One region of the Nesterenkonia lacusekhoensis genome, then DNA from elsewhere that is predicted to be linked to it. Evidence: predicted binding sites of a transcription regulator. Region 1 holds the regulator's gene; the other holds the start of a gene.
The links. The regulator LexA, encoded in region 1, represses DNA repair genes until DNA is damaged. The targets are predictions, from matches to a motif close to TCGAACANNTGTTCGA.
Positions count from the first base shown of each region.

Region 2: uvrA (excinuclease ABC subunit UvrA) is a predicted target of LexA. The motif match lies at 2,664-2,679, and genes of this name have one in related genera.

Region 1 is NZ_JAGINX010000001.1:1,606,172-1,610,590, forward strand. Features, by position in the region: gene JOF45_RS07595 (histidinol-phosphate transaminase) at 1-885, opposite strand, end outside; gene JOF45_RS07600 (LysM peptidoglycan-binding domain-containing protein) at 929-1,255, opposite strand; gene lexA (transcriptional repressor LexA) at 1,478-2,194, shown strand; gene JOF45_RS07610 (ATP-dependent DNA helicase) at 2,201-4,231, opposite strand; gene hflX (GTPase HflX) at 4,228-4,419, opposite strand, start outside.
Region 2 is NZ_JAGINX010000001.1:1,423,870-1,428,288, forward strand. Features, by position in the region: gene uvrA (excinuclease ABC subunit UvrA) at 1-2,635, opposite strand, end outside; gene JOF45_RS06745 (MBL fold metallo-hydrolase) at 2,773-3,438, shown strand; gene JOF45_RS06750 (DEAD/DEAH box helicase) at 3,435-4,419, shown strand, end outside.

The DNA of each region.
Region 1 (4,419 bases):
GGCCATGAGCGCAGCGCTGTGATCCAACGCCGCCTCGGCCGTGGCCTGGGTGATGGCGGAGAGGTGATACGGCAGGCGCACCAGGCGCAGGGCGTCCGTGACCTCAGGGGCGGCCGCAAGATACCCGAGCCGGCCGCCGGCCAGGGCGAAGGCTTTGCTCATGGTGCGCGAGACGATCAGACGCTCACGGCCGGCCAGCAGCTCCAAGGCCGACGGTGTGCCCTGCTGGCGGAACTCACCGTAGGCCTCATCGACCACGACCATGGTGTCCGAGTCGCGGGCCGCCTCGTAGGCAGCTTCGACCACATCCAGCCCCAAGGCCGTGCCGGTGGGGTTGTTGGGAGAGCACAGGATGACCACGTGAGGGCGGTGAGCTCGGATCTGTCGCGCCACGCTCTCCGCGGACTGAGTGAAGTCGTCCTCGCGCTCACCGGCGATGTAGTCGCTGTAGGTGCCCCGGGCGTAGAGGGGGTACATGGAGTAGGTGGGCGGGAAGGCGAGCACGGAGCGCCCCGGGCCGGCGAATGCCTGGAAGATGTGCTGCATGATCTCGTTGGAACCGTTGGCGGCCCACATGTTCTCCGCAGCGAGCGGAGAGGACAGGGAGCTCTCCCGACTGAGGTAGTCGGCGAGCTTCTCCCGCAGGGCGGTGAACTCGCGGTCCGGATAGCGGTTCAGCCCGACGGCCGCCCTGCGGACCTGCTCAGTGATCGCCTCGACCACTTCGGCGGGAACGTCATAGGTGGTCTCATTGACGTTAAGCATCGCCGGCACGGTCAGCTGAGGAGCGCCATAGGGCTCCTGCCCGCGCAGCTCCTCACGCAGCGGCAGAGCCGCCAGCTTCTGGGAGCGCTGTTCCTGAGAGTCTTCCTGCGGAGTTGTCACCGGACCATCCTATCCGCGAAGCCATCGGCCTTCAGTGCCTGGGTCAGTCCTCCACCGGCACGTACAGGGTCTGGCCGGGCTGCAGCTCTGAGCTCTCCAGCCCGTTGAGCTCGGCGATCTGCCCGATGAGTTCACGGATGTCCTGGTCAGAATCCACCTGGGACGCCACGTCCCAGAGGGTGTCCCCGGCGCCCACCTGGACCTCCTCAGCGGAGACCCCCGGGGCTTCGGAGGAGGATGCCTGGGCCTGGTTGACCAGCGCGCCGGCCAGGAAGAACATCCCGACGACGAGGGCAGTCAGCAGGGCGAAGGCGGGCATGCCGAAGAGCAGCAGACGCCCGCGCCGGGTGAGCCGCATCGTGGTGTGCATGAGAAACCTCTCTTTCGAACCTGTGTTCTATTTGTAGCACATATCTTCGAGTATGTTCCAGGCTCGGCCGCGAAAATCATGGAACACGTCTACGATTTCGAGTAATCTGGCCATATCTTCGAACACGGAGCAGTCCATCAGCAGGCACTGACATGAAGGCGTGACAGGAAGGTCTGTGCGCAGCCGTCGGACGGTGCACGCAACGGCAAGAGAGGCAGAGCAATGGCCCGGAAGACAGCAGAGGGAGACGCCGTCCCCCGCCTGACCGAGCGGCAGCGCCGCATCGTGGACATCATCCAGGAGTCCCTGGCAGAGCGCAGCTACCCGCCGTCGATGCGGGAGATCGGTGATGCCTGCGGCCTGGCCTCGCTCTCTTCGGTGACCCATCAGCTGGCCCGGCTGCAGGAGATGGGCTATCTCAAGCGCGTGCCGGGCAAGCCTCGCGCCATGGAGGTCATCCGCGACTCCTCCGGGCAGCCGCTCCTGCAGGAGTCCGCCCAGGAGACCGCCGAGCCCTCAGGGCCCGTGACCGATCTGAACGCCTATCGGGCAGAGACCGACTCCCGCACCGCCGATGTCCCTCTGGTGGGACGCATCGCCGCCGGTGGACCGATCCTCGCCGACCAGCAGGTCGAAGACGTCATGCCGCTTCCGCGTCAGCTCACCGGTGAGGGCGAGCTGTTCATGCTGCAGGTCCGCGGCGATTCGATGATCGAGGCGGGGATCTTCGAAGATGACTGGGTCGTGGTGCGCCGGCAGCAGGATGCGGAGAACGGAGACATCGTCGCGGCCCTGCTGGACGACGAATCCACCGTGAAGACGCTCAAGCGGCGGGACGGGCATCTGTGGCTGCTGCCACAGAACCGTATGTATGAACCCATCCTCGGCGACGAGGCCAGCATCATGGGCAAAGTCGTGACTGTGCTCCGCAGCCTCTGAGCCGGCTCAGCCCTGGGCGAGACGGGACAGCGCCCCACGGGCCACGTCACCGTCGGTGGTCGCCCAGAAGTTCGGCATGGACTTCTTCAGGAAACCTCCATAGCGGGCAGTGGCGAGCCGTGAGTCCAGGATCGCCAGGACTCCCCGGTCCTCGGCGGTCCTGATCAGGCGCCCAGCTCCCTGAGCCAGACGCGTGGCGGCATGCGTGGCGGCCACCTGCATGAAGCCATTGCCGCCGCTGCGGGCCACCTCCTGGCTGCGCGCACTGTTCAACGGGTCATCCGGCCGGGGGAAGGGAATCCGATCGATGGCCACGAGCCGGCAGGAACGTCCGGGGACGTCCACTCCCTGCCACAGGCTCATGGTGCCGAAGAGGCAGGTCTCCTCCTCCTCGGCGAACTGCTTGACCAGGGCGGACATCGTGGAGTCGCCCTGGCAGAGGATGGGCACATCGAGGCGCTCCCGCAGGTCCTCCGCGGCCTCCTCGGCCGCGCGCCTCGAGGAGAACAGGGCCAGGGTGGCACCGCCTGAGGCCTCGATCAGTCCAGCGAGCTCATCGCGCTGCTGTTCCGCAGTCTTCAGCGAGGGCGCCGGCAGGTGTTTGGCCACGTAGAGCATCCCCTGCTTGGGATAGTCGAAGGGACTGCCGACATCCACAGCATCCCAGTCCGGAGCCTTCTCCCCCATCAGCCCCAAAGAGCCGGCCACAGGATCGAAGCTGTCACCGATCGTCAGCGTGGCTGAGGTCAGCACCACTGTGCGATCGCCGAAGAGGCCTTCGCGCAGCCGCGCAGCCACCGAAGTGGGCGCCACGTAGATCAGTGGGGGTTCCTCCGGAGATGCCTCCTGGTAGCCCTTCCCTGGGCTGAAGCTGCCCGGACGGCTGAGCCAGATGACATCAGGGGTCTGGTGCGATTCGAGCATCCGGTCAGCAGTGTCCTGGACTGCCTGCAGCCTCGCCCGTGCGGTCTTTCGGCCGGCATCGGCCTCCGAATCGCCCGAGGGCTTGGAGTCGGACAGCGCGGTGCGGGCGGCGTTGCGGGCCAGCTCCACCGCCTCGGTCTGCTGGGGGTTCATCCCACGCGGGAGCAGCCCAGACTCAACCAGGTGGAAGGCGGCCTCCACAGCTGTGGCCGCACTCTGCAGCGCGTCCACGTTGATGGCCGTGTGTTTGCGCGCCGAAGAGGCGGCGGCCAAGATCATCTGAGCCGACAGATGTGCGGTCACTGCGGAGGTGACGCGCTCGGAGAGCTCATGGGCCTCGTCGACGATGACCGCGTCATGTTCGGGCAGCACCTCCAGACCCTCGAACGCATCGATGGCCAGCATGGCGTGGTTGGTGACCACCAGGTCTGCGTCCTGAGCCTTCTCCCGGGCCAGCTCGGAGAAGCACTCCGAGGCCATCGGGCACTTCCGAGCTCCGATGCAGTCCACTGCGTTGACCGAGACCTGCCGCCAGGCGCGGTCGGTGACGCCCTCGGGCAGATCGTCACGGTCACCGGTCTCCGTGGTCTGCGCCCACTCGCGCAGCATGACGATCTCCTTGCCCAAGCGCGAGCTGGGCTCGAAGGTGCTCACACCGCCGCCGGGCTCTGCCGCGACGTTGAACAGGGCCTGATCGTCGTCGTCCTCCTCGGGGAAGCCGCCGTCGAGCTTGTGCTTGCACACATAGTTGGCCCGACCTTTGACCAGCGCGACATCCACCGGTCGGTCCAGCTCCTCGTCCAGGTTCCCGAGGAGCCGCGGCAGGTCGCGCCCCATGATCTGAGCCTGCAGGGCCAGAGTCGCCGTGGAGATCAGCACCGGACGCTCGGCGTCCAGGGCATGGACCACGGCGGGCACCAGATAGGCCAGCGATTTGCCGGTTCCGGTGCCCGCCTGGACCATGAGGTGGCGCCGCTTCCGCAGCGCCATCGCCACGTTCTTGGCCATCTCGGACTGCCCTTCGCGCTTGACCCCGCCCATGGCGGAGACTGCGTGGTCGAGCAGCTGCAGCGATCGGGTGTAGCCCGTGGACCGGGTGGCCGTCTCGGTCACTCAGCCACCTGGAACTTCGCCAGGTCCGCGGTCATCTCCGGACGCACGCGCACGCTGAGCCGCGTCCCCTCCTCCGCGTAGGAGGTGGAGACGATCTCGACGTCCTCGGCATGCAGGCGGGCGACGATGTCGCCGTCGGCGTAGGGCACCAGAAGCTCCAGCGGGACGTTCGGGCGCGGGATGGACTC
Region 2 (4,419 bases), 180 kb from region 1:
AGATGGAGCGGCCGTTGGATCGCTTCTGCAGCTCGGTGGCCAGCTTCACGCGCTGAGCCTCTCCCCCGGAGAGCGTAGTGGCCGCCTGGCCCAGACGGACATAGCCCAGCCCGACGTCGACCAAGGTGTTCAGATGCCGAGCGATGGGAGCGAAGGCGGAGAAGAACTCTGCGGCCTCCTCGATCGGCATGTCCAGGACCTCGGCGATGGACTTGCCCTTGTAGAGGACCTCGAGGGTCTCCCGGTTGTAGCGGGCTCCCTGGCAGACCTCGCAGGGCACGTAGACGTCCGGGAGGAAGTTCATCTCGATCTTCAGCGTGCCGTCGCCCGAGCAGGACTCGCAGCGGCCGCCCTTGATGTTGAAGGAGAAGCGGCCGGGCTGGTATCCGCGGGTCTTGGCCTCCTGCGTCTCGGCGAAGAGCTTGCGGATGTGGTCGAAGACCCCGGTGTAGGTGGCTGGGTTGGACCGCGGGGTCCGACCGATGGGGCTCTGGTCCACATGGATGATCTTGTCCAGGTGATCCACCCCGTCGATGCGCCGGTGGCGGCCCGGGACCTGCTTGGCGTTGTTGAGCCGATTGGCCAACGACTTGTAGAGGATCTCGTTGATCAGGGTGGACTTGCCGGACCCGGAGACGCCGGTGACCGCGAGGAAGACTCCCAGCGGGATGTCCGCAGAGACGTTCTGCAGGTTGTTCTCATAGGCTTCGACGATCCGCAGGCTGCGCTCAGGGTCCAGGGGACGTCGCTCAGCAGGCACGGCGATGCTCCGGCGTCCGGAGAGGTAGTCACCGGTGATGGACTTCTGATTGTCCCGCAGGCCCTGCACGGAGCCGGAATGGACGATCTCACCCCCGCGCTCCCCCGCCCCGGGGCCGATGTCCACGATCCAGTCGGCCTCGGCGATGGTGTCCTCATCGTGTTCGACCACGATGAGTGTGTTTCCGAGATCACGCAGCCGGGTCAGCGTCTGGATCAGCCGTGTGTTGTCCCGCTGGTGCAGGCCGATGGAGGGCTCATCGAGCACATAGAGCACCCCCACCAGGCCGGAGCCGATCTGGGTCGCCAGCCGGATGCGCTGGGCCTCGCCGCCGGAGAGTGTGCCGGCGGCGCGCTCCAGGTTGAGATAGCCCAGCCCGACGTCGAGCAGGAAGTCCAGGCGGGCGTGGATCTCCTTCAGCACCTGGTCGGCGATCTGAGCGTCCCGGGCCGAGAGGGTCATCGCGCGGAAGAACTCCGCCGTCTCGTCCAGGGGCAGACGGGCGATATCGGCGATGGAGCGTCCCTCCACGAGCACCGAGAGGGAGGCGGAGTTCAGCCGCTGACCGTCGCAGTCGGGGCAGGGGATCTCGCGCATGTACTGCTCGTAGCGGTCGCGCGCGTTGTCCGACTCGACCTCTTCGTGCTTACGGGCGATGTAGCCGATGACTCCCTCGAAGCCCGTGGAGTAGCGGCGTTCGCGGCCCCACCGGTTCCGGTACTGGACGGTGACCTTGTAGTTGCGCCCGTGCAGCAGCGCCTTCTGGACCTTCTTGGACAGGTCCTTCCATGGTGTGCGCAGGGAGAAGTCCAGCTCAGCGGCCAGCCCACCCATGATGCGCAGCCAGTACTCCTTCGTGCCCTTACCCATGGCCCACGGTGCGATGGCGCCGTCCTCGAGGGACAGCGAATCGTCAGGCACCACCAGGTCCGGGTCCACCTCCAGGCGCGACCCGATGCCGGAGCAGGTCTGGCAGGCGCCGAAGGGAGAGTTGAAGGAGAAGGACCGGGGCTCGATCTCGTCGATCTCCAGCGGATGCTCATTCGGGCAGGCGAGGTTCTCGGAGAAGGACCGGAGCTTGGGTCCGGTGAGCCCCTCAGGGACCCTCTCCAGATCCGACGGCGTCCCGTCCTGGTCCAGATCCACCAGATCCACGACCACACGACCCTCGGCCAGCTTCAGCGCGGTCTCCACCGAATCGGTCAGACGCTGCCGCATCCCCTCGCGGATGACCAGGCGATCGATGACCACATCGATGGTGTGCTTGTACTGCTTCTCCAACGTGGGCGGCTCGTTGAGCTGGATGACCTCGCCGTCGACGACCGCGCGGGCGAACCCTTGGCCGGCCAGGTCGCGGAACAGGTCCTTGAACTCGCCTTTGCGGCCGCGGACCACCGGCGCCAGCACCTGGAAGCGGGTCTTCTCCGGAAAGGAGAGCACCTGGTCCACGATCTGCTGCGGTGTCTGCCGGTCGATCTTCTCCCCGCAGACCGGGCAGTGCGGCACGCCGATGCGCGCCCACAGCAGACGCAGGTAGTCGTGGATCTCCGTGACCGTGCCCACGGTGGAGCGGGGGTTGCGCGAGGTCGACTTCTGATCGATGGAGACTGCCGGAGAGAGACCCTCGATGAAGTCGATGTCCGGCTTGTCCACACGCCCGAGGAACTGCCGGGCGTAGGCAGAGAGGGACTCGACATAGCGGCGCTGCCCCTCGGCGAAGATGGTGTCGAAGGCGAGCGAGGACTTCCCTGATCCGGAGAGTCCGGTGAAGACGATGAAGGAGTTGCGCGGCAGCTCCACCGCGACGTCCTTCAGGTTATGCTCGCGAGCACCCTGCACCACGATCTGGGTCGCTTCAGCTCTAGTCTCAGACACGCGCACAAGTCTAAGCGCACTGACGGCTTCGAACAAACATTCGATCGATGGGCGGCCTGCCGGAGGACAGCGTCCTGGTCTGCTCACGGACCTTCGAAGGTGGCCCAGCTTCTGCGCCAGACCATAGACTGGCGGTCATGGCCACGGACAGTTCCCTGATTCACGATCTCCCCGCCGTCACAGTGCGGCGCATCTCAGTCTCCGAGATGAGCAACAACGTGTACCTGCTCACCGCAAAGAAGTCAGGGGTTCAGGTACTCATCGATGCGGCCGACGACGCCGCGGCCATCCGATCGATGATGGCTGAGGCCGGCGCCGACACCCCCTGCTCCCCCGGCCTGCACGCGGTGCTCACCACGCACCAGCACTGGGACCACATCCGCGCCCTCGCCGAGCTCGCTCAGCCCGGCGTCGCGCTGGCCGCCGGCGAACCCGATGCCGAGGCCATCGAAGAGGACAAGGACGTGGAGATCTCCACCCGGCTGCAGCACGGAGACGTCGTCAGCTATGACGGCATCAGCCTCGACGTGATCCACCTGCGCGGCCACACTCCGGGCTCCGTGGCCTTCGTCTACCCGGTCGAGGACGACCCCACCCATCTGTTCACCGGCGACTCCCTGTTCCCGGGCGGCGTGGGCAAGACCTTCTCCGAGGCGGACTTCGGGCAGCTGATCGACGATGTGGAGGAACGCATCTTCTCCGTCTACGACGACGACACCATCGTCCATCCCGGCCACGGCGACCCCACCACTCTCGGCGCAGAGCGACCCAAGCTCGCCGAGTGGCGGGAGCGCGGCTGGTGACCCTCGAGAAGTTCCACTCCTGGGTCGAATCCCGCGGCATCACCCTCTACCCGGCCCAAGAGGACGCTGTCCTGGAGCTGGCCGAAGGCCATCACGTCATCATGGCCACCCCCACCGGATCAGGAAAGTCGATGGTGGCCGCCGCCGCCCACTTCCTGGCCCTCGAGCGTGGTCAGCGCAGCGTCTACACCGCTCCGATCAAGGCGCTGGTCTCTGAGAAGTTCTTCTCGCTGGTGGAGATCTTCGGCGCCGAGAAGGTCGGCATGGTCACCGGCGACTCGTCGGTCAACGCCGAGGCCCCCATCATCTGCTGCACCGCCGAGATCCTGGCCAACGAGGCGCTGCGGGACGGCGCCGAGGCCGATGTGGGACCGGTCATCATGGACGAGTTCCACTTCTATGCCGAACCTCAGCGCGGGTGGGCCTGGCAGGTGCCGCTGATCGAGATGCCGCAGGCGCAGTTCCTACTCATGTCGGCGACCTTGGGCGACACCAGCCGCTTCGAACAGCGGATCGCCGAACGCACCGGCCGCGACGTGGTCACCGTGACCAGTGCGGAGCGTCCCGTTCCGCTGCACTTCGAGTACTCCACCACGCCTCTGCAGGCCAAGCTGGAGGAGCTGGTCTCCACGCGTCAGGCTCCGGTCTACGTGGTCCACTTCTCCCAGCGCGAAGCCGCTGAGCGTGCCGCCGGATTGGCTTCGCTCAACGTCCTCTCCAAAGAGGACAAGGAGCGCATCCGGAAGCGCCTGGAGACCTTCCGCTTCGCCAAGGGCTTCGGCAAGACGCTGAACCGGCTTCTGCGCTCCGGGATCGGAGTCCACCACGCCGGCATGCTGCCGAAGTATCGGCGGCTGGTCGAGCAGCTGGCCCAGGAGGGCCTGCTGAAGGTCATCTGCGGCACCGACACCCTCGGCGTCGGGATCAACGTTCCCATCCGTACTGTGCTGCTGACCGCGCTGAGCAAATTCGACGGCGAGC